2 linked regions of the Cytobacillus luteolus genome follow. The protein of the gene in region 2 interacts with the protein of the main gene of each other region in a pairwise test. Links are inferred from orthologs where the notes say so. Each region holds a gene or a part of one and is shown on either strand. Other genes may lie near its edges. The genes, in order: J2Z26_RS12930 and J2Z26_RS06870.

Evidence for each region.
Region 1: the proteins of J2Z26_RS06870 (region 2) and J2Z26_RS12930 interact in binary tests that used the Bacillus subtilis proteins (3 or more experiments, as listed by UniProt). The link is inferred for Cytobacillus luteolus from one-to-one orthologs.

The regions. Positions count from the first base shown.
Region 1 is NZ_JAGGKM010000004.1:170,760-186,828, forward strand. Bases 3,860-6,702 are described here. They hold J2Z26_RS12930 (post-transcriptional regulator), read right to left. Parts: upstream 5,514-6,702; coding sequence 5,205-5,513; downstream 3,860-5,204. Other genes in these bases: secDF (protein translocase subunit SecDF), read right to left, coding at 3,860-5,077; J2Z26_RS12935 (COG2426 family protein), read right to left, coding at 5,524-6,018; spoVB (stage V sporulation protein B), read left to right, coding at 6,163-6,702. Outside these bases: single-stranded-DNA-specific exonuclease RecJ, read right to left, coding at 1-1,342; J2Z26_RS12915 (LapA family protein), read right to left, coding at 1,428-1,772; J2Z26_RS12920 (cation diffusion facilitator family transporter), read right to left, coding at 1,798-2,658; more of secDF, read right to left, coding at 2,822-3,859; more of spoVB, read left to right, coding at 6,703-7,737; J2Z26_RS12945 (DUF421 domain-containing protein), read right to left, coding at 7,762-8,439; J2Z26_RS12950 (TIGR04086 family membrane protein), read left to right, coding at 8,717-9,097; preprotein translocase subunit YajC, read right to left, coding at 9,146-9,406; tRNA guanosine(34) transglycosylase Tgt, read right to left, coding at 9,440-10,579; tRNA preQ1(34) S-adenosylmethionine ribosyltransferase-isomerase QueA, read right to left, coding at 10,784-11,809; J2Z26_RS12970 (DUF2905 domain-containing protein), read right to left, coding at 12,304-12,495; Holliday junction branch migration DNA helicase RuvB, read right to left, coding at 12,501-13,502; Holliday junction branch migration protein RuvA, read right to left, coding at 13,516-14,127; J2Z26_RS12985 (intercompartmental signaling factor BofC), read right to left, coding at 14,220-14,810; J2Z26_RS12990 (YhcN/YlaJ family sporulation lipoprotein), read right to left, coding at 14,973-15,761; nadE (NAD(+) synthase), read right to left, coding at 15,866-16,069. UniProt on the Bacillus subtilis protein: Required for post-transcription initiation control of the comE operon. Promotes the accumulation of its target comE mRNA to septal and polar sites.
Region 2 is NZ_JAGGKM010000002.1:402,166-418,387, forward strand. What follows is about bases 10,817-13,812. They hold J2Z26_RS06870 (DivIVA domain-containing protein), read right to left. Parts: upstream 12,576-13,812; coding sequence 12,057-12,575; downstream 10,817-12,056. Other genes in these bases: ileS (isoleucine--tRNA ligase), read right to left, coding at 10,817-11,676; J2Z26_RS06875 (YlmH family RNA-binding protein), read right to left, coding at 12,670-13,443; J2Z26_RS06880 (YggT family protein), read right to left, coding at 13,529-13,789; J2Z26_RS06885 (cell division protein SepF), read right to left, coding at 13,795-13,812. Outside these bases: carB (carbamoyl-phosphate synthase large subunit), read right to left, coding at 1-1,063; J2Z26_RS06825 (carbamoyl phosphate synthase small subunit), read right to left, coding at 1,048-2,148; J2Z26_RS06830 (dihydroorotase), read right to left, coding at 2,145-3,431; J2Z26_RS06835 (aspartate carbamoyltransferase catalytic subunit), read right to left, coding at 3,422-4,330; J2Z26_RS06840 (solute carrier family 23 protein), read right to left, coding at 4,497-5,822; bifunctional pyr operon transcriptional regulator/uracil phosphoribosyltransferase PyrR, read right to left, coding at 6,015-6,560; J2Z26_RS06850 (RluA family pseudouridine synthase), read right to left, coding at 6,761-7,675; lspA (signal peptidase II), read right to left, coding at 7,672-8,139; J2Z26_RS06860 (TraR/DksA family transcriptional regulator), read right to left, coding at 8,266-8,628; more of ileS, read right to left, coding at 8,911-10,816; more of J2Z26_RS06885, read right to left, coding at 13,813-14,232; J2Z26_RS06890 (YggS family pyridoxal phosphate-dependent enzyme), read right to left, coding at 14,246-14,923; peptidoglycan editing factor PgeF, read right to left, coding at 14,920-15,756; J2Z26_RS06900 (YlmC/YmxH family sporulation protein), read right to left, coding at 15,863-16,108. UniProt on the Bacillus subtilis protein: May act as a pilot protein, directing MinCD to the polar septation sites or by inhibiting MinCD at the midcell site of division. Required for polar localization of the chromosome during sporulation.

The sequences.
Region 1 (16,069 bases), on a different replicon or contig from region 2:
CTTCATCTGTTAAACAATCTAGTGCAAGCTCGTTTAAACGATTTCTAAGGCTAGCAACATCGTCAAGGTTCAATGTCATACCCGCTGCCATAGGATGACCTCCAAAGTGAGGTAAAATATCACGACAGGTAGAAAGATTAGCGAATAGATCAAAACCAGCAATACTCCTAGCTGACCCCTTAGCGATTCCTTTGTCAGGATCAATACTTAAAACGATAGTAGGACGGTAAAACCGATCAACTAGCCTAGATGCAACAATCCCTACAACACCAGCGTTCCAGCCTTCTTTTGCAATTACTAATACTGAATTTTTATCAGGAGGGAAGAATTCTTCTACCTCTTTTATTGCTTCTTCAGTCATTTCATTGACTAATTGTTGACGCTCTTTATTCAACAAGTCGATTTGTTGTGCGAGCATATCTGCTTCTTCTCTATCATTAGTCATAAGCAAATGTACAGCAGGATCTGCAGCTTCTAGTCTTCCTACTGCATTAATTCTAGGGGCAAGTGCAAAACCAATTGTTTCTTCTGTAATATCCTTTGACTCAATCCCACATACTTTCAATAGAGCTTTTATCCCAATTCGATTCGTTGTTTGAAGCTTTTCTATCCCTTTACTTGCTAGTAATCTATTTTCATCATGCAGAGGTACCAAATCTGCAATCGTACCAATTGCAGCAACTTCCAACAAAGAAGTAGGTACTTGTCCTAAAAGTGCATGTGCCAGCTTAAAAGCAACTCCTACACCCGCTAGCTCCTTAAACGGGTAAGAACAGCTTTCTTTTTTAGGATGAATAATTGAGAAGGCATCTGGGAGGACAGGTCCTGGTTCATGGTGATCAGTAATAATTAGATCAATGCCTAGTTCCTTAGCAACATCTGCCTCATGCAATGCAGAAATACCCGTATCTACCGTAATAATTAAAGTAAAGCCTTCGTCCTTTGCCCATCTGAAGGCCTTTTCATTCGGACCATAGCCTTCCGTAAAACGATTAGGTATATAGAAGTCTACATTTGCACCTTTTTCTAATAAGGCGGTCATTAATACTGTTGTACTACTTACACCATCAGCATCATAATCTCCGTATACTAATATTCTCTCATTATTTAAAATAGCTTGGTTTATTCGATCGACCGTTTTTTCCATATCCTCAAGTAAAAAAGGATCATGAAAATCTTGCGTATCGGTAAATAAGAATGCTTTCGCAGTCTCTACGGTATCGAAACCTCTACTTACCAATAATGAAGCAACTAGAGGTGCTATATTTAACTCTTTCGAAATTAAATCTATCTTATCATTATCATTATTTAAAATATCCCAACGTGTTTTAGCCTGTAGCATTCTTTCACCCCTTAACCACACCATTATACAGGAGTGACTAAGGGGTTTCAATGAAGTTAACCTTGTTTATAAAGCTGGAAATATTTTATTTTAGTTCACTACTTTCCTTATGTTCAGCTGTCTCTTCTAATGGTTCTGAAGGTGTAGTTTCTTTAAGTTGTTCATTTTTGTTATCAACTTCCACCTTAAGAGCTGCATTTTCTTTTTCAAGTCCTTTTACTTTCCTTTGTAATACAAAAAGTCGGAATATCCCGGCAGATGCCACAATTATTCCCCCCATTGATACTGAACCTAAAATAATAAGGATAAGTGGCCAGTCAGCAGTCCCAAATAGATAGTCAACTTCAACCGGCTCAACATTTATTACTGCAAATAATGCAACTATAATAGCAAATAAGAATGCTAAGATTAAACTCCATTGTCCCTTCATAATTTAATCCCCCTTTAGATTCAAATTAATCCTCATCATCTTCTGAATAAGGATTAATATGTACGAACACATCTTGGACATTTGAAACCTCTATTAATTTTTGTTTTACCGTTTTTCCTATTTTATGACCTTCTTCGACTGTTATATGTGGATCAACAGAAACTTTTATATCTACTATTACATAATGTCCATGCTCACGAGCATGTAGAGAACCAATCTTTTTAACCCCAGGTACTGTTAATACTACATTTCGCATTTCAACAGTATCTTCTTCATGTAAAACATGGTCCAGGGTATTATGAATTGATTCTTTCCCTAACTTCCAAGCTGTTTTAAGAATTAGAATAGAAACAAATAAGCCTGCAACAGGGTCTCCATATTCTAACCATGGAATTCCCATTTTTTCTCCTAGAATGGCTGCCCCTACACCAATTAATGCGGCAATAGAGGAGTAGACATCTGATCGGTGGTCGTAAGCATTAACGATAATTGCATCACTTTTTATTCTTTTACCCAACTTGTATTTGTATCTAAACATTGCTTCTTTGGCAATGATTGATATGATAAGTGCGTAAATAGCGATTGTCTTTGGTGCCTCTATGGGTTCGAAAAACGCTTCAAATGAAGATTTTCCAATCTCTATACCAACTAAAAATAAAAGTACAGATACGATGATAGCAGCAATGGATTCGGCTTTCCCGTGACCATATGGATGATCCTCGTCAGGTGGTTGCTTTGCTGCACGTAACCCAATAAAAACCGCTAAAGAACCAGCAACATCCGTCGCGGAATGCGCAGCATCTGCTACTAATGCTCTACTTCCTGAGATGACACCGATTACATATTTTAAAATAGCTAATCCAAGATTTCCGACTACTCCTACCATTGCCGCAAATTCAGCTTCCTTGAATCGATCTTTGTTCCCCAAGTTACTCACCCTTCCTTGTAAAACAGTCGTATCTTATTGTAACCAATAACATATTCTCTCACCACAAATTGAACTTGAAAATATTAAAAGCCGTGGATTTCTCCACGGCTTTATTCTACGTTTATACTTCTGGCTCAGGTTCTTTATCTTCGATTTTCGCATAGCGTCTCTTCTCAAGTTGTTTATGTTTCCAAACTAACCATAACTGTGATGCAAGGAAAAGTGAAGAATACGTACCAGCAATTAATCCAACTAGTAAAGCAAACGAGAAGTTGGTGATGGATTCTGCACCTAGGAATAGTAAAGCTAGGACGACAAATACCACTGTGATTACAGTACTTACTGATCTGCCAAGTGTTTGGCGTAATGCTTTATTCACAATATCGGAGAGGTCTTCGAACGTTTTCACTCTCTTCGACTTCTTCATTAACTCACGAATGCGGTCAAACGTTACTATTGTATCATTAATCGAATAGCCGACAATTGTTAGTATTGCAGCTATAAATGTAATATCCACTTCTAAACGTGTTAAGCTAAACAACATAATGATAAAGAAGGCATCGTGTAGTAACGCTATAATCGCTGCTATCGCCATTATCATTTCAAAACGAATCGTTACGTAGATGATAATTCCTATGGATGCTATCATCACTGCAAAAAAAGCATTTCTTGCAAGTTCTTTACCTACAGTTGGAGATACCGTGCTTACACTTGGTTCTGCGCCATAAAGGTTTTGAAAATGAGTTTTAACCTCTGCAATTTCATCCTTAGATAGTACGCCTATAAACCTTGCAACTCCAATTTCTTTATTATCACCTGAAAGGATAACATCTTTTGGCTCATAACCAAGGTCTCTAAATTCTTCAGTTACCTCTTGGGCTGTTAGCGACTTCTCAGCTAGGATTTCTACACGTGTACCACTAGCAAAATCAATCCCTAGATTCAACTTTAACGTTAATAGTAAACCAATACCTAAAACAAACATAACTCCTGAAGCAATGAAGAATTTCTTACGATGCTTCACGAAATCAAAACGATCATATCTCGTTACTACTTCTGTTTCATCTGTTACTGTTGCTATATCAGCAATCTCACTTTGTTTAACTCCAAAGAGTCCTGGCTTATTATTAAAGATGCGACTATTAACCCATAGGCCAAGGAGTAAACGCGAGCCATATACAGCTGTTAAGAAGCTGACCAAAATACTGACAATTAGCATTGTCGCAAAACCTTTAACAGAGCTTGTACCAAAACTAAATAATACAACTGCAGCTAACAGAGTCGTAATGTTTGCATCAAAGATTGTTGACAAGGAATTTCGATTACCAGATTTAAAGGCAGACATTACAGATTTTCCTAATCTTAATTCTTCCCTAATGCGCTCATAAGTAATGATATTCGCATCAACCGCCATACCAACACCAAGCAGTAAAGCCGCAATACCTGGTAATGTTAATACAGCATTCATCCAGTCGAAAATTTGCAGAATCAAGAAAATGTAAATGCTTAGTGTGACAACCGCAATAATTCCTGGGAAGCGGTAATAGAAAATCATAAATAAAAAGATAATTGCAATACCGATCATTCCAGCAAAGACTGTTTTTTGCAATGCTGTTTCACCGAATTTTGCGCCAACTGATGTTGAATAAATTTCTTCAAGGTCTACAGGAAGTGAACCTGCATTGAGTAGATCAGCCAATTGATCTGCACTTTCAACTGTAAAATTACCTTCAATTTGAACATCTGATGTATTTAATATTTGTGAAACCCTTGGTGCTGAAATGAATTTTGGTTCAGCTTTTAGTGCTTCAGCAGCATAAGAGTCCACACCTTCTTCAAAATCTAACCAAATGACAAGAAGGTTGTTAGGGACACCCATAGCCAAAATATCCTCAGTTACTTCTTTAAACAAATTTGCATCTTTTAACTTTAAGCTAACAATTGGTTGGTTTTGCTCCGCAAAGCTTTGCTTTGCTCCATTTTCAACTAGGTCAGTTCCATCCAACATGATGTTATCATTTACATCACGGAATGTTAGCTTTGCTTGCGTTGATAATATTTCACGAACTGTGTTTTGATCATCCACTCCAGCTAACTGGACACGGATACGATCTTCACCTTCAATCTGGATATTAGGTTCACTTACCCCAAGGACGTTTACACGTCTATCCAGAGCTTCAACCGTACTTAGTAGTACATCTCGATCAATGACATCTCCTTCTTTGGCAGGTTTAACTTCATATAGAATTTCAAAACCACCTTGAAGGTCTAATCCAAGTTTTATATTATTTACAATTCCATTTAGCGTTGTACCCATTAAACTTCCGATAAGAAGTACAAGCAGAAAAAAAGCTACTATCCGACCTCTTTTTACCATTTGAAACGTAATCCTCCTTCTGTCTACAAAAAGCTAGCTAAAATACCAATAATCCCATTATGAAACAACACCTAAAACCTGTCAATGTCAGAGGTGAAAGGAGGAAAATAAGTGAATCGTCTAAAAATTACTTTCCAAACAAAGCTTTATACGACTCTTTGCCTTCTTCAGAAAATACATTATCCGTAGATTTAAAGGCTTCAATTGTAGCATATGTAATATAATCACTGATATTTAGTGATAAAATATCATTCACAATTTCATGAAGTTTTCTTTCTTCAGTTGCTTTCTTCCATCTCTTTTTTGTTAAAAACCCCCATAACTCTTCTTCAGTCACTTTGTCATAACCAAACAATTGGAATTCCTCAAGTTTACTAATTAATGCAGGCTCAACCTGTGTACGATATTGGTCGAAAGGATGTTTATTAATACTCATCTTAGTCCCCCTATAAAATTGAAATAGATAGTAATCCTAAACTAACAATGATTGCAGCACTTATCACCCCAAGTGAAATGGCTATAAAAGCATAACGAAAACGAATTCCAAAGATAGCAGCTGCTATACAAGCACTATAGGCTCCAGTTGTTGGGAGAGGAAGTGCTGTAAATAATAGCAGTCCCACGGCTCCGTATTTTTCAACATTATTTCCTTTTTTTAACGTACGATGATAAAGCCAATTATACATTTTTTGATATAGATTAAACCTCATTAACCACTTACTTAATGGATGAAAAAGTAAAAGTATTGGGATTAATGGAAGTAAATTTCCACTTACACTTAATAGGATTGATTTTGCAAGACTAAAATCATAGTGAATATAGGCAAGTGGTAAGCCACCTCTTAATTCTAAAATCGGTAAAGCCGAGATAACTAAAATAATTAATTCTGGAGGCAAAAATTCAAGGTTTTGCACAAGGAAATCTTTTATTCTTTCTTTCATCTAATCAATCCTTTCTCTACGAATAATGTTATCTATTTAACATTATGAGAAAGGGAATAGAATAATACTTGTCATGCTTGGCCCCCTACCTCGCATATAGTAATTGTAAATGAAATAACCTTGTTTGAGAAGGTAGGGAAACACATGTCGAAACAAACATTTTTACAAGGAACGTTAATACTCATAGTTGCTGGCCTTATAACGAAGGTTTTAGGCTTTATAAATCGAATAGTTGTAGCTAACTTGATTGGTGCAGAAGGTGTTGGCCTATATATGATGGCTGTGCCTACTTTCGTACTTACGATAACACTTGTACAAATGGGGCTACCTGTTGCGATTTCTAAGCTTATTGCTGAGGCTGAGGCAATTGGTGATCGGAGAAAGATAAAAAAAATACTTGTTGTTTCTCTAACCGTCACCGGCTCACTAAGTTTAATCTTCACACCTACAATGATATTCCTAGCTCCAATTCTATCTGAAACATTATTTACTGATTCTAGAACATATTGGCCTCTATTAGCTATCTCTCCAATTGTTCCAATTATCGCTATCTCATCTGTGTTAAGGGGTTATTTCCAGGGCCGACAAAACATGCGTCCCGCTGCCATATCTCAAGTAATTGAGCAGGTTGTACGAATAACACTTGTAGCAGTATTTACTAAAGCCTTTCTACCTTATGGAATTGAGTTTGCCGCGGCGGGGGCAATGATATCAGCGGTAATAGGTGAATTAATTTCCTTACTTTATATGTTCTGGATGTTTAAAACGAAGAAACGAGTAAAAGTCCGAACTGATTTTTTCAAAGCTGTAAAGGCAGGGAAGCAAACGTTTAATGAATTAATGTCAATAGCTCTACCGACAACAGGCAGCAGATTGATAGGTTCAATTGCTTGGTTTTTTGAACCAATTGTAGTTGCTCAAAGTTTAGCTATTGCAGGTGTTGCTACACACCTTGCCACTAGCCAATATGGTCAGCTAACTGGATTTGCTTTACCTTTATTACTGTTGCCATCATTTATAACATATGCTCTCGCAACATCCTTAGTTCCAGCAATTAGCGAGGCGGCCGCTAAAAAACAAACTCTTTTAATTGAACACCGTTTGCAACAAGCACTTAGATTATCTTTAGTTACCGGTGGTTTAGCAGTAGTAGTTTTATATGTTTTTGCAGCACCTCTTATGGAACTTATTTATGGGAGTGGAGAGTCCGCGATTTTTGTAAAGGTAATGGCTCCCTTCTTTATCTTTTACTACTTTCAAGGACCTTTACAGGCTACATTACAGGCATTAGATTTAGCAAAAGCCGCCATGATTAATAGCATAATAGGTGCAGTAGTTAAGACGATCGCTATATTCGCATTAGCAACACGTCCTGAGCTTGGAATTATGGGTGCTGCTTTAGCAATAGTTGCAGGTATGGTTTTAGTTACCCTACTGCATTTTAGTACAATTGTAAAAATCATTTCTTATAGTTTTTATGTAAGGGATTATATTAAGAGCTTTTTAACAATGGTCGGATCAGGTATTTGTGGGCACTATTTATTTACAACTGTATTTATATCCTTGCCTCTAATTAGTAAAACATTAGTTTCAATCATCTTTACTTCACTAGTCTATTGCGTTCTTCTATTTGCATTTAGACTGGTTGATAGAAATGAAGTGAAGAGAATCCCATTTGTTGGTCCACCACTTGCAGCATTTCTACCAATTAAAAAGTAACCACCCTTTCATGGATGGTTACTTTTATTTTTTTTCATCCTTTATATCAATAACGAACGTCCCTTTTTTCTCGTTATAGGAACAGTAAGATATCTTCTTAATATCCTTATATCCAAGGTTACGTAGTTGCTGTCGTATCCATAAATTTGTTTTATTTATTTTTTCTAGTTGTTTTTCTTGAACAACCCCGTCGATAATGATAGGCCACTCGAATTCACTTACTGTAGGATTATTGTTTTGTTGTTGTTCGTACTCCTTTTGGAACACAGAAAGCTTGCCAGATGGCTCAAGTATTGCAAACTCTACATCAGAAACACTTCGAACATTTTTCTCCCTTAATTGTAAAAGTAAATCATCAAAATTATACCGTTGTTTTCTCATTTCATGTTCATCAATTTTTCCTTTATCGATAATTACCGTAGGTTTACCATCTATAAGTTCGCGAATTTTTTGGCTTTTAATTGAAAAGTAGGCTAAAGCAATTTGAATTAGCATCAGTAATAACATTGGAAAAACTGTATGCAGCAATGGATCAGATGTATTTTCGATAGATACAACAGCCATCTCAGCAATCATAATCGAAACAACTAGATCTACTATACTTAACTCACCAATTTCTCTTTTGCCCATTAGACGAAATATAAATAAGATCACAAAGTAAATAAAAATCGTTCTAGCGGTAATGATTACATATTCCTCCACCAATAATTGCCCCCTTCAAACCTCTTGTAAAAGCGGAGTAAATCCTTACCTTTTTTTACAAACCAATATGTTTAGCTTTCTACAATTGTTCAAAAATCATTAGGATATTGTTCTACCATTTTTAGGAACAAAAAGTAAAATCTTGATTCTAAAATTAATTGGACATGAATATGCTCGTACTAAGGCTAGATGTAAGAAGAAAATGTAGCACTTTTAGTCTTCATGATATTTCCCAATACCTTTTTACATCTACATCACTTAGAAAGGGGATGTCACAATGAAAAACATGGGTATAGCAATGATTTATGGTGTCGTAGCAATCTTAGTAGTTGTATTAGGCTCTAGTTTATTATTTTCTCTATTGCTTAAATTTACGACACTACAGGAATCTTCATTGTCCTGGGTTATCTTAATTCTTTCATTCTTAGCGCTATTTATCGGTGGTTTTGTTTCGGGAGGGAAAGGAAAAGAAAAAGGATGGTTAATGGGAGGCGCAACAGGCTTGTTATACATCCTAATTGTGTTTTTGTTTAACTTTTTAGGTTTTGATAGTACTTTCTCCACTGAGCAGTTCTTTTATCATACTGGGTTCTTAGCTACAGCAATGATTGGCGGTATAATTGGGGTTAATGTAACGACTCCTGCTAGAAACGCATAAAAGTAATAAAGAAAAAAGAGCTTTCATTTGAAAGCTCTTTCCTTTTACCTAATTTCTTGTTTCGCGTACTGCTTGACGATCAAAAGTAAGTCTAGCGCCGTCTCCAGCTTTAAGTACGATTGTATCCTCATCAATTGCATCAACAATACCGTGAAATCCACCAACAGTTATAACTTTATCACCTTTTTTAATAGACGATTGCATTTCACGAACTGCTTTTTGACGCTTTTGCTGTGGACGGATTAACAGAAAATAAAAAATAGCAAACATTAGTATTAATGGTCCAACTGTTCCTAATAAACCTTCCATTTAGTTCACCCCTTTCATAAGTTGCAGTCTAGCCTAGAAATTTTTTGCATTCGGTTTATTAAAACCATAGCGCTCAAAGAATTCTTCACGGAAATCACCAAGTCGGTCTTCCATAATAGCTTGTCTAACCTGCTCCATTAATTTTAACAGAAAATGAAGATTATGATAAGTCGTTAATCTTATCCCAAAGGTTTCTTCACATTTAATTAAGTGACGAATATAGGCTCTGCTATAATTACGGCAAGTATAACAATCACAATTTTCATCAAGAGGTCGATAATCTCTCGCGAACTGTGCATTCTTAACAACCAATCTTCCTTCACTTGTCATTAGTGTCCCATTACGAGCAATTCTTGTAGGAAGTACACAATCAAACATATCAATTCCACGAATTGCACCATCAATTAATGAATCAGGAGACCCCACTCCCATTAAATATCTTGGCTTATTAGTAGGAAGCCATGGAGTTGTGAAATCTAACACTCTGTTCATTACGTCCTTTGGTTCTCCAACCGAAAGTCCTCCAACTGCATACCCAGGGAAATCCATTGAAACTAAATCCTTTGCGCTTTGTTTTCGGAGTTCTTCATACTCCCCACCTTGGACGATTCCAAATAGCCCTTGGTCATTTGGGCGTTGGTGTGCATTTAAACATCTTTCAGCCCAGCGGCTTGTTCGTTCAACTGATTTTTTCATATAGTCAAATTCAGCAGGGTAAGGTGGACATTCGTCAAATGCCATCATGATATCGGAGCCAAGAGCATTTTGAATATCCATAGCTTTTTCAGGTGAGAGAAATAACTTATCACCATTTAGATGATTTCGAAAATGAACGCCCTCTTCTTGAATTTCACGAAATTCACTTAAACTAAAAACTTGGAAGCCACCTGAATCTGTAAGAATAGCACGATCCCAATTCATAAACTTATGTAACCCACCAGCTTCTTTTACAATCTCATGTCCTGGGCGTAGCCATAAATGGTAGGTGTTACTTAGAATTATACCAGCACCCATTTCTTTTAAATCTTCTGGTGACATGGTCTTTACAGTGGCTAAGGTACCAACTGGCATAAATACCGGAGTATCAAATGAACCATGTGGAGTATGAACCTTACCGAGCCTAGCTCCTGTTTGTTTACAAGTTTTTATTAATTCATAACGTATTGCCGTCAATTTTTGTATCTCCCTTCTAAATAGAAAAGCGTAAGGTGCCCGGTTAGCGACGTATGGACTGAACATATCCGCATGATAAAGGAAACACGGAGAGCATAGCGATCCGATGTTGACTTATCGTAAGGAGGAGAGGTGAAGGCCACTAGTCGCTGGGCACCTGGAGCTAAACACTAAACCTAGTAAAAGCCTTTTATATATCCCTAGTTAGATAATTAGCATAGCATCTCCAAAGCTAAAGAAACGATAACGTTCCTTTACTGCTTCATTGTATGCATGTAAAATCTTTTCTCTTCCTACTAGTGCACTGATCATCATAACTAGTGTTGATTTAGGTAGATGGAAGTTTGTAATTAACCCATCTATTGCTTTAAATTCATAACCTGGATAGATAAAGATATTCGTCCAGCCATTGCATTCCTGAAATTGACTGTATGTATTCATAATTGTTTCGAGGGTTCGTGTTGATGTTGTTCCAACAGAAATGATTCTTCCACCTTCTGCTTTTACTTTATTTAGTAGTTCTGCTGTTCCTTTGGTCATTTGATAAAATTCTGAGTGCATATCATGTTCTTCAATTGAGTCAACACTTACAGGTCGAAACGTTCCTAATCCAACATGTAACGTTATAAAGGCAACATGAACTCCTTTATCCTTAATTTCTTGCAGTAATTTTTCGGTAAAATGTAATCCTGCTGTAGGGGCAGCTGCTGAACCTCGTTCTCGAGCAAATACAGTCTGGTAACGTTCTTGGTCATCTAATTGTTCTTTAATGTAGGGTGGTAATGGCATTTCTCCAAGTGAATCTAGAACTTCGTAGAAGATGCCTTCATATTGAAACTCGAAGGTTCTTCCTCCTTGATCACTCGTACCTGTACAAGTTGCCTTTAGGCGTCCATCTCCAAATGTTAGCACACTACCTTCTTTCACTCTCTTTGCCGGTTTAACTAGGGTTTCCCATGTATCATCTGATGCTTGTTTTAACAACAATACCTCAACTTTTGCGCCAGTATCTTCTTTTACTCCGAATAGCCTTGCAGGTAAAACCCTTGTATCATTTAGGACTAAACAGTCTCCTTCATTTAGGTATGTAAGAATGGATCTAAATGTATCGTGGGTTAGTTCTCCTGTTTGCTTATCTAGTACTAGTAGCCTAGAGGCTTCTCGATCTTCAAGCGGAGTTTGAGCGATGAGTTCCTCTGGTAAATGGAAATCAAATAAATCTACTTTCATTTTTTCACCTATTTCTAATTCATTTCGGTTTGAATCTAATTTGTTAAGTTCAAATCGGTTTATCAGTCATCATTTGTGCATTTTGGGCCAAATGAGGTCACATAAACAGTTTTATCAGCCGTCAGTTGTGCACTTTGGGCCAAATTAGGTTACATAAATCGTTTTATCAACCCTCATTTGTGCACTTTGGGCCAAATGAGGTCACATAAACAGTTTTATCAGCCGTCATTTGTGCATTTTGGTCCAAATGAGGTCAAATAAACAGTTTTATCAGCCGTCATTTGTGGACTTTGGACCAAATGAGGTCACATAAATCGTTTTATCAGCCGTCAGTTCTGCATTTTAAACCAAACGAGGTCACATAAATCGTTTTATCAGCCCTCAATTCTACATTTTGGTCCAAATGAGATCACATAAATCGTTTTATCAGCCCTCAATTCTGCATTTTGGTCCAAATGAGGTCACATAAACATTTTTATAGGGTTCTAATCTATTCATTTAAATCGACCAATCACATAGAAGATGATTGATAGGACGATGCTTACCACAATTGATGTTACAATTGGAAAGTAGAATGTTGTGTTGCCCTTTTTTATAACAATATCACCAGGAAGTTTTCCTATAAATTGCCATATCATGCCTATGATAAGTAGGATTATGCCTAGGGTCATTAATATTTTCCCCATCAATATCACTCCTTAGGAATTTCCATGTGGAAGTGGTTGTAAACTAACTCGGTTACAATCCTGCCTCTTGGTGTTCGTTGGAGAAAGCCAATTTGCAATAAATAGGGTTCATATACATCTTCAATCGTATGAGCCTCTTCGCCAATTGTTGCAGCAATGGTTTCTAGACCAACAGGTCCTCCTCTGAACTTTTCAATGATCCCTTTAAGTAATTTATGGTCAATATGATCCAATCCTAAACTATCGACCTGAAGAAGTTCAAGTGCTTCGCTGCAAAGAGTATTCGTTATTTCTCCATTCCCTCGAACTTGAGCAAAATCTCTAACTCTTCTCAAGAGACGATTAGCAATTCTCGGAGTCCCACGTGATCGTCTAGCAACTTCAATGGCTGCATTTGGTTCAATCGCTACATCTAGTATTTCAGCGGTTCGTTCAACTATATCGGTTAGCTGTGCTTCATTATAATATTCAAGTCTACTTAACACACCGAACCGGTCCCGTAGAGGTGCGGACAGAGATCCAGCCCTTGTAGTAGCCCCTACAAGGGTGAATGGAGGGAGATCTAACCTTACAGACCTTGCCGTTTCCCCTTTACCAATAACTATATCCAAACAAAAGTCCTCCATCGCAGGATAAAGAACCTCTTCGACGGAGCGGTGTAATCTATGTATCTCATCTATAAATAAGACATCACCTGGCTCTAAGGCAGTTAAAACAGCAGCCAAATCACCTGGACGTTCAATTGCAGGTCCAGAAGTCGTTCGGATATTCACACCCATCTCATTAGCAATAATTGTAGCAAGAGTAGTTTTCCCAAGACCAGGAGGTCCATACAATAGGACGTGATCTAACGTTTCTTGTCTCATCTTTGCTGCTTCAATAAAGACTTCCATATTGGCTTTAACCTTATCTTGGCCAATATACTGTTTAAGCGTTTGTGGTCTTAAACTTTGTTCGAGTGAAGACTCATCTATATCTGCTTCACCAGAGACAATTCTTTCCTCCATAATTTAGTCCCCCTTATTTTAGTAGCATTTGGAGAGCCTTTCTTATGTATTGATCAGTTGTCATTGTTTCTTGTAAAAGCTCTGGTATGATTTTTTTGATTTCACGCTCCGCATACCCTAGAACTTTTAAAGCTTCAACCGCCTCATCAAGTGCTTCAGAAGATGTACTTTCAAGAATGAGCCTATCTTCTGACGTAAATAAATCATCTAATCCTTCCGGTACTAAATCATGAAGTTTCCCTTTTAAATCAAGGATCATTTGCCTTGCTGTTTTCTTGCCGATGCCAGGGAAACGGACTAAGAATTTTTCATCCTCGTTCTCAATGGCTCGTACAACTTGGGCTGGTTGTCCTGAAGCTAAGATCGCGAGTCCACCTTTTGGACCTATACCAGAAACATTTAATAACTTCATAAACAGTGCTCTCTCTTCACGCGTTTGAAAGCCATATAAGGCTAAAATATCCTCACGAACATGTTGATACGTGTATATGGTGACCATTTCATTTTTATTCTTTCTAAATACAAATGGATTTGGTGTATAAATCAGATAGCCTACTCCATTATTTTCGACAACAATATATTCCGGGTTAACAAAATCTATTTGTCCTTTTATAAATTCAATCAATGAAATTCTCTCCTCTTTCTTGCTGTACCTCATTTTATCATATTTATTAAAATGTACAGAGAAAAAACACGAAAAAAGACTAGCTTATAGGACTAGTCTTTTAAAGTGTTGGTAGTTGGGGTAGCAGAGAGAGTTTTAAAGGTCTCAATGATATCTTCATAGTGATCCTTTGAACTAACTCTTATTCCTTCTTTTAGACGAGTATGCTGATGACTCTCAAGCTTTTTTACATCTATTTGAAAAAAAGATTGAATTACTTTTGTTGATTCCTTTGGTTTACCTTCGTAAATTGTAAGTATTCCATCATCAGTTATCCCAAAATACCCATTTGATTTTAATAAGGGCGAAATATCATCAATTTGTTGTTGAAAAACAATCTGTTCTTCATCTTGATGTACTAGCTGCCAATCCTCATATTGGGCCCAAAAATCTTCCATTGACCAAATTGTTTCTTCTACAATTTCCTCACTTACTTCACCGTCTAAATATAATCTTTCCAATATAACGGTAATTGTTAGAGGTCCATTTACCTCATAAGCCTTGTTCTCTTTTTCTACAATCTCTGTTGATGCTTCGGCTCTATTTAGTTCATGAGTAGATGGCGCCTCTTTTAAAAAACCGAAGTAAAAAATGGAAAACAAAATAATAGTAGTCCAAGTAAATATTCTAATGGAAGGTCTCATATTAACATCACCTCTTGCTAGAATTTTTAGCAATCATTACATAAATAAACCTTCTTTATTTCATAGTGTGACCAATAATAGAAGAGTTATCCAATTATTATTGTCTTTTTTATTTAAATTTAAATAAGCCAGCCCAAATATGGACTGACTTTATTCCTAACATTATCGGTTATTATTATCTGTAAATGGCCGACGAAGTGTTTCGTCAACATTTCTAAAAAGGTCTTTCATATCTGCATCAATTGTTTCTCTTCTGTTACCTTGACGAATATCATTATCAAGATTTCTTACTCTGCTATACGTTCCCTCGTCAGTAACAACATTAATATTTTTCCCTTTTGCAAGTGGCTTAACTGCTTTTTGTACTTCTTTTTCAACATTTGCATCATTTCTGTCATTTGTATCAATTGCAACTAAAATATTGTCCCCCATAATCACAGTACGTACATCATCAACATTTTTAATACCTTCTACACGATCTGTAATACGTTCTGCAAGGTTACCATCATAGTTATTGTAATAACCAGTTGATCTTGCAGTATTGTCTTCATCATTTAAATGACCGTGGTAATTTATATCGTTGGATCCGTGATGATTATCCTTATCACCATCATCACCTATAATATATCTTTCATGGTCGTTTATTTCCTCAATATTCCCTTCTCGATTTTGATTTCCTTCTTTTCGATTAAGGGCTCCATAGCGGGTATTGTGAGTACGGTCATTTCTCGTATTTCGATCCATTATTTCTGTAAGTGGCCCATCATTATCATCAAGTGTATACGCATTACCGTTTTGATCGTCACCGGTACTGTTATCACCCTCGTTCGAATAATAACCAAAAGGCCTTACATTCTCATTATTATCCATGGCCCCTTCATTCGTATTACACCCAACAAGGCCACCTAACAATAATGCTGTCGCTGAAAAAGTAAGAAATTGCTTCCTCATTGGAAATACCCCCTTTAAGCTTTTGAACATCTATATTAGACGTTCATCTATAGGTTGGCTTAAAAGGGGGTAGTTTAATCTGTTAAGTATCGGTATTTCAAACGTTACTTTTCAAACGGTGGTGGAGCTGCCGCTAAGCTGCGTTTATGATGTGACCTATTATGTAATTTTTGAATGATTTCTTTATCATGATTCGGAATTTCTTCACCTTTTAAATACTTATCGATCATGTTATAGGTTGTACCCATCTCATTTTCATCTGTTTGTCCTTCCCAAAGTCCTGCACTAGGAGCTTTGTTGATGACGTC
Region 2 (16,222 bases):
TAACGATATAATCAAGTGCTGGTTCGAAGCATGAATACGTCTTCCCAGTTACTGGGTTAATCATCTCGTCAAGCGTTAGGCCTACCGCAATTTTTGCAGCTAATTTTGCAATTGGATAGCCTGTTGCCTTGGACGCTAAAGCAGAAGATCGGCTTACACGAGGATTAACCTCTATGATGTAATAGTTAAAGCTGTACGGATCTAATGCAAGCTGAACGTTACATCCACCTTCAATTCCTAATGCTCTTATGATTTTCAGTGATGTATTACGTAACATCTGGTACTCTCTATCACTCATGGTTTGGCTAGGTGCTACTACGATTGAGTCACCGGTATGCACACCGACTGGATCAATGTTTTCCATATTACACACAACGATTGCGTTATCTGCCGAATCTCTCATAACCTCATATTCAATCTCTTTAAAACCAGCAATACTCTTTTCAAGCAAACATTGGGTTACTGGACTACTTTTTAATCCACTTGTGACAATCTCAATAAGTTCTTCTTCATCACTACAGATTCCACCACCAGTTCCACCTAATGTATAGGCAGGACGGACAATTACGGGATATCCAACACTTTCAACGAAAGCAAATGCTTCATCAAGAGAATGAATAATCTCACTTTCAGGAACTGGCTCATTTAACGTGTTCATCAACGTACGAAATAAGTCTCTGTCCTCTGCTTGTTCAATGGATGAAAGCTTAGTACCAAGAATCTCTACTCCGCACTCATCTAACACACCTGATTTCGCAAGCTCAACTGCCATATTAAGACCAGTTTGACCTCCAAGTGTTGGTAATAGTGCATCAGGTCGTTCTTTACGAATAATTCGACTTACAAATTCTAACGTTAATGGCTCGATATACACTTTATCTGCTATTTCTGTATCTGTCATAATTGTTGCCGGGTTAGAGTTTACCAAAATGACTTTATAGCCTTCTTCTTTTAATGCTACACACGCTTGTGTTCCCGCATAGTCAAACTCTGCCGCTTGACCGATTACGATTGGTCCTGAACCTATTACAAGAATACTATTAATGTCTACGCGTTTTGGCATACTTCTTCCCCTACTTTCTTAGATGTTTTAATCATGTCTATAAATTGATCAAATAAATGGTTTGCATCCTCTGGACCAGGTGATGCTTCAGGGTGGTATTGCACAGTGAATGCTGGGTAGTCCAAATGCTTTAATCCTTCAATTGTTCCATCATTTAATGCTTTGTGGGTTACTGTTAATCTTGTGTTGTTTAATGACTCCTCATTTACAGTGTAGCCATGGTTCTGTGAAGTGATCGCAACCTTACCAGTTGCTAAATCTTTAACAGGGTGATTTGACCCACGATGCCCAAATTTTAATCTTTCAGTATCAGCTCCGCCAGCAAGTGCAAACAATTGATGGCCAAGGCATATTCCAAACAGAGGAACCTTACCAAGTACACCATTAATCATCTCAATTGCTTCTGGAACATCCTTCGGGTCTCCAGGGCCATTACTTAGCATAATCCCATCTGGGCTTAAACGAAGAACCTCTTCTGCTGTCACATTATAAGGAACTACAATTACATCACAGTTACGTTTGTTTAGTTCTCGCAAAATACCATGCTTCATTCCAAAATCTACTAGGACTACACGATGACCACGGCCAGGACTTGGATAGGCACTTTTTGTTGATACTTGTTTTACTTGATCGGTTGGTAAACTTACAGTTTGAAGTGATGCAACAACCTCTTCAACATTAACATCCATGCCACAAATAGCACCTTTTAACGTACCGTGTTGACGAATAATTCTTGTTAATTTCCTAGTATCTATCCCGGCTAATCCTGGAATATTTTTTGCTTTAAAAAATTCATCTAATGATGATTGGCTTCTAAAGTTAGATGGATGGTCACATACTTCTTTCACAATAAAACCTTGAATGGCTGGCGTAATCGATTCAAAGTCATCACGATTAATTCCATAATTTCCGACTAGTGGATAAGTTAAGGTAACAATTTGCCCACAGTAAGAAGGATCCGAAAGAATCTCTTGGTAGCCTGTCATACCTGTATTAAATACAACCTCACCGATTGACTGAACCTCACTACCAAAACCTGTACCTATAAATATTGTCCCATCCTCTAAAATTAATTGACGCTTCATACTGTAACACTCCCCTTCTCCCAAACTCGTTTACCATTTACAAATGTCATTACTGGCCATCCCTTGCATTTCCACCCTGCAAATGGTGTGTTTTTACCTTTTGATAGGAATGTACTTGGATTAATTTCTTCCTCTTGATGTAAATCAACGATTGTTATATCAGCTTTAGTTCCAACCTCTATTTTTCCATATGGAAGTTTGAAGGTGTCTGATGGCTTAGACGTTAAGTAGTCGATTAACTGTTTTAAAGTTATAATTCCAGATTCAACAAAATGTGTATAAAGTAGCGGGAATGCAGTTTCTAGACCAACAATTCCAAATGGCGCAAGCTTCATTCCCTCTGCCTTTTCAGCTTCTGTATGAGGTGCATGATCTGTTGCAATAAAATCAATTGTTCCATCTAATAATCCCTCAATAAGTGCAGATCGATCATCCTTCCCTCTTAATGGTGGATTCATTTTAAAGTTTGTATCTAATCCTGGTATATCTTCGTCACATAGTAATAAGTGATGTGGTGATACTTCAGCAGTAACACGGATACCAGCTTTTTTTGCATCTCTTACAACCCTAACTGATTCCTTTGTACTGATATGACATACATGATAATGACAACCTGCTGCTTCTGCTAATAAAACGTCGCGTGCAATGTGTACTGATTCGCATACAGAAGGAATGCCATTTAGTCCATGTTTTTGAGAAAATTCTCCTTCGTGCACGCTTCCTTTATTAATTAAAGTATCTTCTTCACAATGAGCGACAATCGCCATATCAATTTTTGCGGCCTCTTTCATTGCTTGTAGCATCATCGCTGCAGATTGTACACCCACACCATCATCAGTGAAGGCAAATGCACCAGCACTTTTCAGAGCTACCATGTCTGTCATCTCTTCCCCAAGCTGCCTAGTTGTAATGGCTGCATAAGGTAGCACGTTCACATGAGATGTTTCATCAATTCGATTCATGAGCCATTCCATTTGTGCTTGTGTATCGGGAACCGGTCTTGTATTTGGCATAGCTGCAATGGTAGTAAAACCACCTTTGGCTGCAGCAAGAGTTCCTGTTTCGATTGTTTCCTTGTGCTCTCCACCTGGCTCTCTTAGGTGGACATGTAGATCAACAAATCCAGGAGCAATCAACTTTCCTTCCACATCAATTACATCAAAGCCTTCCCGCTCTAACTGTGTACCGATCTCTAGGATATGGCCGTCAGCCATTTTAATTTCAACCTCTTCTAATTGACCATTCGTGTTCATCCATTTACCGTTTGTTAAGATTATTGACATACTAATGCCCCTCCTTGAACAGATTGTAATGCTCTTTTTAAAACAGCCATTCTTATATATACACCATTTTCCATTTGCTTAAAGATTCTAGAACGCTCACATTCTACTAATTCACTTGCGATTTCTACATCTCTATTAAAAGGTGCTGGATGCATGATAATACTGCTAGATTTCATCCTTTTCTCACGTTCAACCGTTAATCCAAATTGTTCATGATAGTCTTTAGCATTTTTTCCCGTAGCTCCTCCATGTCGTTCGTGCTGGATTCTTAACAACATGACAACATCAGCTGTTTGAATCGCCTCGTCAATATGGACATATGTACCATAAGGAATCGATTGATCATGCCATTCAGTCGGCCCAGAAAAAACAACTTCTGCTCCAAGCCTAGTTAATGCTTCTGCATTTGACCTAGCGACCCTACTATGTCGAATATCACCAATAATAGCTACTTTCAAACCTTCAAACCTTGCAAACTCTTGTTTAATTGTTAATAAATCTAACAAGCACTGTGTTGGATGATTACCACACCCGTCACCTGCATTTAAAATAGGAATGCCTACTTTTTCACGAAGTGTCTCGAAATAGTTGTCTTCAGGATGTCTAATAATTACTGCCTTAGTTCCAATGGACTCTAACGTTCGAATTGTATCGTACAAGCTTTCTCCTTTTTGAACACTTGAAGTTTCTGCTTCAAAGTTCAATACTTCAAGGTGAAGCTTTTTTTCAGCAACTTCAAAGCTAAATTTTGTTCGTGTACTTGGCTCAAAAAACAGATTGGCTACGAAAGTTTGTTCAGGTAAAATCCATTGCACACCTTTTGAGAATTGTTCTGCCTCGCTTAGTATTTGTTCAATCTCTTCAATGGTTAATTCATTCATTTTTAATAAGTGCTTCATGGACCATCCCCCATTCTTTTATAAAAAAAACACCCCGACTATTTTTAAGTCAGGGTGTGTAAAAAGCGGCTTTTTCGCGTGACGAAGCAACAGAAATTGGTTCTTTCCTGCTTACGCCACTAACCACACCCTTGGAAGCATCTCTGTGCTTTTTTAAAAGGTGATATTATGCAGCTGAATCTTTATCTAATTCATCTATATTTTCTCCATTTTGATCTTTTCCTGGTAACACTAGATTTAGAATAATCCCTAGAATTGCAGCTAATGCCATTCCATGTAGTTCAAACTTGTCTCCGATATGAATGAATGCTCCACCGATTCCAATTACTAGGATAACAGAAGAGATTATTAAGTTACGCTTTTGACCAAAGTCAATCTTACCATCAACTAGCATACGCAAACCTGACGAAGCAATGATTCCGAATAGCAAGATTGAAACCCCACCCATTACCGGTGTAGGAACCGAGCTAATTAATGCAGTTATTTTTCCAATAAATCCAAAGCATATCGCTATAACTGCGGCACCAGCAATTACAAAGATGCTGTACACTCTTGTGATAGCAAGTACACCAATGTTTTCTCCATACGTTGTATTAGGAGGTCCACCAATTAATGCTGCTATCATTGTAGCCACACCGTCTCCTAGAATTGAAACGTGTAGACCAGGTTTTTTAACATAGTCTCTCCCTACTACATTTCCAAGAACCATTTGGTGCCCGATATGTTCAGAGATTGTTACAATTGCAACTGGTACCATTAGTAAGAAGATCTCCCACGAGATAGTAGGTGTGTAACTTACAAATGGAATTAAGAAATCTGGTGCTGCGATCCAAGGAGCCTGTGCAATTCCAGTTAAATCTACAAGACCCATAAAGCTTGCGAACAGATATCCACCTACAATCCCAACAAGTATAGGGATAAGACCGAAGAATCCTCTAAAAAAGATCGCACTTACAATTGTGATTGCGAGTGTAACTAACGCTACAATAAGATGTTTTGAACTATAGACTAGCTCTCCAGCTGGCGCACCTGGATTTTCATACATTGCCATACCTACTGCAACACTTGCTAACCCTAGTCCAATAACTATGATTACAGGTCCAACAACTACTGGAGGGAGAATTCTCAGTACCCATTTATATCCTGCCATTTTAATAATTAATGCAACTACACCATATGCTAAACCGGCAAGAAAGCTTCCTACCATTGCTGCACCCGGACCATCTACTGTTTGTGCTGCAATAATCGGTGCAATAAAGGCGAAGGAAGAACCAAGATAGGCTGGAACTTGACCTCTTGTAATTAATAAGAAGGCAATTGTACCTAATCCACTAGAAATTAATGCGACTGCCGGACTTAATCCTACTAAGTACGGCACCAAGATTGTAGCACCGAACATCGCGAAAAGGTGCTGTAAGCTTAAAGGTAACCATTTACCCATTGATGGAACATCTTCTACATCTAAAAGTACTTTTTCTTCTTTTGTACTCATTCTAAATTCCTCCTCATTATATATCGTCTCTATTATTTGTGATTTAATCCATGCTTGTTTAGTTTCAATGTGGAGGTAATAAAAAACCTCTTCGTGGCTTTTAAGACACAAAGAGGTGATGTAACCCTGCTTTATACAGCAAGAATTAACTTCTCCACCTTTGTTAGTCTCTCAGGACTAGCTTAAAAGGAATTATTCTTTATCGTGTATTGTAACTAAATCTTTTCCATCAATTTCCGTTAGTTCTACCATAATTTTTTCAAGATTTGATGTTGGTATGTTCTTACCTACAAAATCAGCTCTAATTGGCAATTCACGATGACCTCTATCAACTAAAACAGCTAATTGAATATGCGCTGGTCTGCCAATATCAATCAGTGCATCAAGCGCTGCTCTTACGGTTCTTCCAGTGTATAAAACATCATCAATAAGGATTACTTTTTTGTTTGTAATGTCCACAGGTATATCAGAGCCTTTAACAAGTGGTTCTTGATTTTCTGTCTTTGTGGTTAAGTCATCTCGATATAACGTTATATCTAAATCACCCACTGGTATTGGTTTTCCTTCGATCTGTTCAATTCGTTCTGCTAATCTTTTGGCCAAATGAATCCCTCTTGTTTTAATCCCAATAAGGACACATTCTTCAATACCTTTATTTCGTTCAATAATCTCATGAGCAATTCTAGTAAGTGCTCTTCTTATAGCTTGTTCATCTAACAAAACAGCCTTCTGTACCACTTTCTACACCTCACATTTCTTATTGTATAATAAGAAAACGGAAAAACCCCTCTCACCATTGGTGAGAGGGGTTGGATTTGCACACAAATAGATACAGCAATCCTATTTGTTATCTTGCTCCGCTTCCTTCTCAGCCTCACGGGACTGTGTTAAAGGTACATATTTAACTATAGATATCATAATAAAATAATCGAAATTTGTCAACTACGATTTTTCAATAAAGTCAGGAGGCTTTTAAACTCTTCAGGTAAAGGAGCTTCAAATTCCAAATACTCATTCGTCCTCGGATGGGTAAAACCTAAGACTCCAGCATGTAAGGCTTGCCCATCAATCGACAAGGTTTTCTTAGGACCATATTTAGGGTCACCAGCTAGTGGATACCCAATGTATTTCATATGAACACGAATTTGATGAGTTCTCCCAGTTTCTAATTGACATTCAACAAATGTAAAATCTTTAAAACGATCTATAACATTAAAATGCGTTACCGCTTCTTTACTATTTTCATCTGTTACTGTCATACTTTGGCGGTCTCTTTTATCTCTTCCAATAGGCGCATCAATGGTACCATGGTCATGTGGAATAGTACCATGAACAATAGCTTTATATTTTCGAGTAACTGTTTTTTTGACCAATTGATTTACTAATGATTCATGTGCCAAGTCATTTTTTGCAACCATAAGCAGACCTGACGTGTCTTTATCAATACGGTGCACAATGCCTGGTCTTAACACTCCATTAATACCCGAAAGATCTTTACAATGTGCCATTAACCCATTTACTAACGTACCTGTCAAATGACCGGGTGCTGGATGAACGACCATCCCTCTTGGTTTATTTACAACCAGTACATCACTGTCTTCATAGTAAATCTCTAAATTCATTTCTTCTGCTACAACATCAAGTTCTTCGGGATCTGGGATAGTAATAATGATTTGATCCCCATCTGCTACTTTATAGTTAGGCTTTATTTCTTTTCCATTTACTATAACTTGTCCCTCTTTAATCCATTGTTGTACTTGAGTTCTTGACCATTCATTATTGATTGCAGAAACTGCTTTATCAATGCGGTCACCCTGTTGTTCTTGTTGTATAGTTAACTCGATTTGATTCATTTACTTTCTCCTTCTTTAAATTTCCCTTCAAACAATGTTAGTACTAGAATAATTCCGACTCCTACAACTAATGCTGAGTCTGCGATATTGAAAATAGGGAAATCGTATGTGAAAATGTATGTATTTATAAAATCTACAACTTCTTTTCGGAAAATACGGTCGATAAAATTACCAATTGCTCCACCCAGCATTAATCCCAATGCATAACCCATTATACGCTGATTTTTAGGAAGCTTTTGAATATAGGTTATAAGTATAATTACTACAACTACCGTAATAATGTAAAAAAACCACATTTGACCTTGTAATATACCCCAGGCTGCCCCTCGATTCCTATGAGAAGTAATGTAAAGGAAACTTTCAATTACAGTTATACTTTCCCCAAGTGACATGTATGTAACAATTGCCCATTTTGTAATTTGATCAAAGACAATAATGACTAATGCGATTAAATAATAAATCACAAATGAACCCCCATCTTAACATTTTATGTACCTTTAGAATTTTAGCATAAGTTAGTCCACATATACAATGAAGTTCCTTTTAATTTCGCCGTACAATGAAAAACAGAAGTGACAAACTCACTTCTGTTAATGTGTTAATTGAGGATTATACGTTTGGGGATATGCGGTTTTTTGATAAAAATAACTATAAGCAAAATCGTAAATCGTTCTTGCAGTTGGAAGTACATTTAATTTTTCAAGGGGAATCTCTTCTCCTGTTTCCTCACAGACACCATACTTACCATTTTCAATTTTCCAAAGTGCTAACTGAACATCCTGTAAATCTTCCTTTACATGATGCAAGATAATTTTTTCTTTTTCACTATTATCACCTTCATAGCCTAATTCAGCACTCATTTCATAATATGCGGAATGGGAAAAAAGTCTTGTTTGAAGTTCGTCTTTCATCATAAGTAATTCTGCTTTAATCTCTGCATATTGACCGTTCATTCGAACGCCTCCTTGTAATGCTTTTGATTAACGCTGATCTGTTAGTAGTGATAGTGTAACCGAAAACAATATCTTTAAAAGCCCACAAGTTTTTCCTTTAAAGCTCTTCATAAAATAAACAGCCTTATAAGTCGTTCAATGAAAATATACGCAAGAATGGTTTGTTATGTGTCGGCAGACAAGACTAATGAAAATTTCAAAGCGATTTTTTTCAATTAAAAATGAAAGAAAACCCGCATCTAGCGAGTTTCCTTTGTATTATTTTATGAGAAAAAGCAATTTCTATGATTGATAACTAGTATTCACAACATTTGCACATCTCGTACAAAGTGTTGGATGTTCTTCGACTTGACCTACTGTTGTTGTTACAACCCAACAGCGCTCACATGTTTCCCCTGTAGCAGTACCAACAACTATTTTTACATCTTCAAAATTTTGTGCATTCTTAGGTGCATCGTTGATACTTCCACCAATTTCAAACCCAGAAACAATGAATAGTTGTTTAAGGTTTTCATCAACAGATGCCAATAATTCTTTCGTTTTATCGTTAGGATATAATACAATACTAGCACTAAGTGATTTACCTATAACTTTTTCGTTCCTAGCTACCTCAAGTGCTTTTAAGACATCGTCTCTTAAGGTCATAAATGAATCCCATTTTGCTTCAATTTCATCCTGATTAGTAATGGTTTTCACTTCAGGCATATCAACCAACTGAACACTTTCTTCGGTTACAAAAGCGATTTGCTCCCAAACCTCATCAGCAGTGTGTGGTAAAATTGGTGCCATCAATTTTGTTAAAGCAAGCAAAGTTTCATATAACACAGTTTGAATTGCACGACGTTCTTTATTGTCAGCAGATTCGATATACAGTACATCCTTGGCAAAATCTAAGTAGAACGAACTCAATTCAATCGTACAGAAATTATGAACAGCATGGAAAATAGCAGCAAATTCATAGTTGTCATAAGATTTCTTAACCTTAGCAATAAGCTTATTTAATTTAACTAGCATGTATTGATCTACTTCTCTAAGCTCTGAAACATCAAGTGCATGATCTGGAGTAAAATCAGCTAAGTTACCTAGTAAGAATCGATAGGTGTTACGAATTTTACGGTAAACTTCAGCTACTTGCTTTAAAATATTATCAGAAACCCTTACGTCTGATTGATAATCAACGGATGCTACCCATAAACGAAGAATATCTGCTCCGAGTTGATTCATTACTTTTGATGGTACTACAACATTACCTATTGATTTACTCATTTTTCGACCTTCGCCATCTAGAGCAAATCCGTGACTTAGAATACCTTTGTATGGTGCTTTACCTGTAACTGCAACAGCTGTCGATAAAGAAGAGTTAAACCAACCACGATACTGATCAGAACCTTCTAAATATAAATCCGCAGGGCGCTGTAAATCGTCACGTTCAACTAACACTGCTTGGTGTGAAGATCCAGAATCGAACCATACATCCATGATATCCTGTTCTTTTGTAAATGTTCCATTTGGACTTGACTCGTGAGTGAATCCTTCAGGTAATAAATCCTTTGCTTCACGTTCAAACCAAACATTTGACCCATGTTCTCTAAATAAGTTTGATACATGATTGATTGTTTCATCATTGATAATAGGAGTTCCATTTTCACCGTAAAACACTGGGATTGGTACTCCCCATGCACGTTGACGTGAAATACACCAGTCCCCACGGTCACGTACCATGTTAAATAGACGAGTCTCGCCCCATGCAGGTACCCATTTTGTTTCTTTCACTGCATCCATTAATTCATAACGGAAATCTTTGATGGATGCAAACCATTGCGCCGTTGCACGGAAGATGGTTGGTTTTTTTGTACGCCAGTCATGTGGGTACGAGTGGGTGATAAACGAAAGTTTTAACAGTGCACCTACTTCTGACAATTTCTCAGAGATTGGCTTATTCGCCTCATCATAAAATAGGCCCTCAAACCCTTCAGCCTCAGATGTCATATAACCCTTTTCATCAACAGGACATAATACATCTAATCCATATTTTTGCCCAACAATAAAGTCATCCTCACCATGGCCCGGTGCAGTATGAACACAACCAGTACCTGACTCAGTAGTAACATGCTCTCCGCACATCACTAGGGAGTCACGACCATATATTGGGTGTTTAGCAATTACGTTTTCTAGTTCTTTACCTTTTACCTTTTTAACGGTTGAGACATTTTCCCATTCAAACTCTTTTGTTACACTTTCAAGTAAATCTGTAGCTACAACATATTTTTTATCACTAACTTCAACAACACTATAATCTAGGTCTGGATGTACAGAAATGCCAAGGTTAGCTGGAATAGTCCAAGGTGTTGTTGTCCAGATAACAATCTGTTCATTTCCTTCTAGAACACCCTTACCATCTTTCACCTCAAAGCCAACATAGATAGAGGCTGAGCGCTTATCTTGATATTCAATTTCTGCTTCAGCTAGTGCTGATTCACTTGAAGGAGACCAATAGACAGGTTTTAATCCTTTATAAATGTAGCCTTTTTTTGCCATGTCACCGAAAACTTTTATTTGTTGTGCCTCGTACTCAGGCTTTAAAGTGATGTATGGATTATCCCAGTCTCCTCGAACACCCAAACGTTTAAACTGCTCACGTTGACTATTAATTTGTTCGTAAGCATACTCTTCACATAGCTTTCTAAATTCAGCAACCGACATTTCTTTACGGTTTACTTTTTTATTTTTCGTGAGAGCTGTTTCTATTGGTAATCCGTGAGTGTCCCATCCTGGAACATACGGAGCACAAAATCCACTCATGGATTTATAACGAACGATAAAGTCCTTTAAAATTTTATTAAGAGCATGACCCATGTGGATATCCCCATTAGCATATGGAGGGCCATCATGTAAAATAAATAATGGGCGATCTTTCGTGTGCTCTTGTACCTTTTTATAAATATCCATTTCTTCCCACTTAGTTTGCAACTGTGGTTCTCTGTTTGGTAGATTTCCACGCATTGGGAATTCGGTTTTAGGCATTAATAACGTATCTTTGTACTCCATAAAAACATTTCTCCTCCAACTTTGGTTTCACTTTCATCATTGCCAAAAATAATCATTTACTATCAGCTTTAATGAAATATACATAATTTTTTAAAAATACAAAAAGACCTTCTCATCCCAAAAGGGACGAGAAGGTCTCGCGGTACCACCCTTAAATGACTAATAAAAATACAATTAGCCCACTCAAACATTCTTAACGTGAATGATTCGCCTAAACTTACTTAAGGTTCAGAAAGGAACTCCAGGGTGATCTTCATATTTTATCCTTAGTCAGGCTCACACCGTCCCTGACTCGCTTTGTAAGTAAAATAAAACACTACTGTCCCCATCATCGTTAACTATTTAATAAAATTTACTATAAATTATATGCTATAAATTGTCTAAACGTCAAGTTTGCTTCTGTTATCTTCAGAGTCATCAAAAACAGGTTCCACATTGTATTTCATTAAGTGGTCCCAGTCATCAGATTGAATTAGATCTAGTTGTGCTTCAATCAGCATTTTAAAACGATTTCTAAAAACTTTAGACTGTTTCTTGAGCTCTTCAATTTCAATAGCAATCTTTCTTGATTTAGCAAGAGATTCATTAATAATACGATCAGCATTTTTTTCTGCTTCTTTAATAATAAGTTTCGCTTCTTTTTGAGCATTTCTTTTTACGTCTTCAGCAGTCTCTTGAGCTATTAAAATTGATTTATTCAAAGTATCTTCAATATTTGTAAAATGACCTAATTTCTCACCTTGCTCTGCCAATTTAGCTTCTAGTTCCTTTTTTTCACGAATGACCAATTCATAGTCCTTAATCACTTGGTCAAGAAATTCATTAACTTCATCTTCATCGTATCCACGAAATCCTTTATTAAACTCTTTGTTATGAATATCTAATGGTGTTAAAGGCATATTGCCACCTCCAATAAGTAGTAGTGTTAGTCCATATATTTCACTATTCGACATATTCGACGTTAAAAGTCAAAATCCTGCAATGATTCTGGAATTATTTTTGTTTCCCTACAATGATTCGCCATTTTTCCTTTTTTGTTTTTCCTTCAATAGTAAGAAGTTTACTTCGTCCAAACCCACGAAGGGAAAGTACATCTCCTTCTTTACACTCAAAAGCTGTTTGTTCTACAATTTTCCAATTAACCTTAACCAAACCAGATTGTATAAACGCTTGAATCTTTTGCCTAGACAAGTTATAGATGGAAGATAGTACCACATCAAGTCTCATTGAAGAAACTGTTGTGGAATGTTCATCCCACGCTTCCTCAGTTAAGACAATATTGTCAAAAGAAATTTCTTTAAGAGAAACTGTCGCTTTTCCGACTGATTCCAGGTTCACCCGAATATAATCTCCTATTTCTTTTGCTACAATAATCTGAACGAGGTCACCAGAGACAAGGATATCCCCAAACTTACTCCTCTTTACACCTAAAGACATTAGGGATCCTAATATTTTACGGTGATCAATTGTAACAAATTTAGAAGGATACACAATTTGAAAAACAGATAACTGAAAATCATCAACTGCGGGTTTATAATATTCAGGGTATAGAAGTGCCCTTTTTCTTTCGGTAGAATCATGTCCACCGTAGAAGCTAACCTGAACTTCTGAGTCATTACCGATGATAAGTTTCATCATATCCTGTTCTCTAGGATCTAGAAAGTCTGTTGTTTTAGGAGCGTATTGTGTAAGTACAGTTTCCTTCCATGACATTACTTGATCAATAAAGGCATGCTCTTCTTTTCGAAAATGTTGATAGATATTCATATAAATGATTTCTCCATATACTAAATTAGGTCGAACTACTTAAAGAAACTCGGCTAATGCCGAGCTTCAAGAATTGTACTATACACTAAAACATTCCAAATAAAGTATTTAATCCAATTGAAGCAAAATTCAAGACAAAAATAGCTACAATTGGCGAAATATCGATCATACCTAATGGTGGAATAATCTTTCTGAAAGGTTCTAAGTATGGCTCACAAATTTTTGTAAGAAATTGGCCAATCCTAGACTCTCTCGCATTTGGAAACCAAGACATTAAGATGTACGCAATTAATGCATATGAGTAAAATTGAATAGCTGTTTGTAAAATACCTTGAAGTAAATCCATCTAATCTACCACCTCTTCTCAGATAACTCATCCTCTGTAACAACGTCTGAAATATTACCAGAAACATCAACATTTTCAGGTGTACATAGGAAGATATTTGTCCCAATACGCTGAATATCCCCACCTATCGCGTAAACAGTACCACTTAGGAAATCAACAATACGCTTTGCTTGATCGTGCTGAATTCGTTGTAAATTAACTACAACTGCACGTCTGTTCTTTAAATGGTCAGCAATTTCTTGTGCTTCAGCATAAACTCGAGGTTCAAACAATACAACCTTAGAAGATTTTTGTACACTTTGTAAGCTTACTACATTTTGTTTAGCTGAAGATCTAGTAGCCTTTACAGGTTCAAGTTCCTCTTCTTCAAAATATTCATCTTCATTGTAGTCATATTCATCTTCTAATGCAAAAAAGCTTTTGAATTTATTTTTTATACTCATCTATCCTACCTCCTCAAAATTCCTTTCCAACTAAAGAAGTCCCTATTCTAAGAAAGGTCGCACCTTCCTCTACAGCAATTTCAAAATCATTTGACATACCCATAGATAGTTCAAGACATGGTGCATATGGTAGCGTTAAGGCTTGTACATCAAGACTTAGAAGTCTAAGGTTCCTAAAGCATTCTCTGATAACCTGTTGGTCTTCAGTGAATGGAGCCATTGTCATTAACCCAACAACTCTTATGTTTGGAAAATCCTTCATTTTATGTATGAAGTCAATTACTTCGTTTGAATGTATTCCGTGCTTTGATTCCTCACCAGAAACATTTACTTGAACGAAGCAATTTATCTGTTTCGAGGATCTCTTATGAATTTCTTCTGCTAATGACAATCGATCTAGTGAGTGTATATAGTCAACTTTATCAATAATTTTTTTTACTTTTTTAGTTTGTAGTGAACCAATAAAGTGCCAAGCTACTTTATGGTTTAGTTCATCCCACTTCTTTAATAAGCCATCATCCCTACTTTCACCTAGATGCGTGATTCCGGCTTCAACTGCTTCAATAGTACGATCTATACTAACATATTTCGTTACCGCGATAATTTGAACGTTGCTACGATCCCGCCCAAATTGCTTACAGGCTTCTTCAATACTAGCTTCTATTTCTATTAGATTTCCCTTCACATTCATAGTCCAATATCCTCCTTACGTCCAATATAGCTTGCCATTCTCCCTGACTGACCTTTATCACGTCGGTGTGAAAAAAACAGTTCTTTTTCACAACTCGTACAGTAAGAGGAAACTTGAATATTATCCTTAGGCACACCTGATTGAACCAAAAGAAGTTGATTTGCTATTTTTAGATCCAGGGAGTATTGTCCTTCACTAACAAGTTTGTAAGGTATGTATTCGTCATAGGTAAGGACTTCATTTACTTTTTCGATAACAGAGTTGTCAACGATATAACAGCATGAACCTATAGCAGGTCCAATCACGACATGAATATCCTCTGGAGATACTTTTTCTTCAGTGTCCCAGATTCTAATCATCTTTCCTCCTATATCATTTACTGTTCCTTTCCACCCCGCATGAGCTGCACCGATTAAATCATATTTAGGTGCAGAAAAATAAAGTGGAACACAATCAGCAAAACATAAAGTTAGAAGAAGGTTTCTTTCCCTTGTGTAAAGGCCATCCGTTCCCTTTATGCCCTGTTCGTATATATAAACACCTTTGCCAGCATGATTCCTCGTCACTTTCATAATTTCAGCATCATGGACTTGTTCTGAGCAAACCCAGTTCGAGGTTGGGAAGCCAATTGCATTGGCCAATTTATCACGGTTTTGTCCCACAAGTTTAGAATCATCTCCTACATGTAGACCCATATTAAAGGACTGAAAAGGGGCATCACTAAAACCACCTATCTTTGTCGTAAAACCAGCAACAATAGATGGGTCTATGTTTTCCCAACTCTTCAGTTGTAAAATTCCTTCACTTTGTCTTGAAAAGAGATTTTTTGTCATGAGTTAAATCCTTTTTTCGTTAATTTTTTACCTTCTTTTCCTTATTTTATCATAGTTTTACATAATTGAGTGCGAAAACATAAGAAAAATGTCAAACTTATGTAGCCTACTCAAGGTTTTTCATTTGTCTTACAAGGATCACATCTGCTCCAACTTTGACTATATTTTTCCACGGAATGACAATATCTTCATCTTTTCCAAAGAACCCCAACACTTTTCCTTGTCCAGATATAACGATTGCTTCAATTTTACCAGTCATTAAATTAATGTCAAAGTCCGTTATATTCCCTAAACGCTTACCGTCCCCAACATTTACAACTTCTTTCATCTGGAACTCTGATATATGAATCATATCGTACCCGCCCTCTCAAAAAATCCTTTTACTGTACTATATGATTCTGCAACTGATAATATTGTATAAAATTTAAACTCCTACTAAAATAACCTAAATGTACTGGGAGTCATT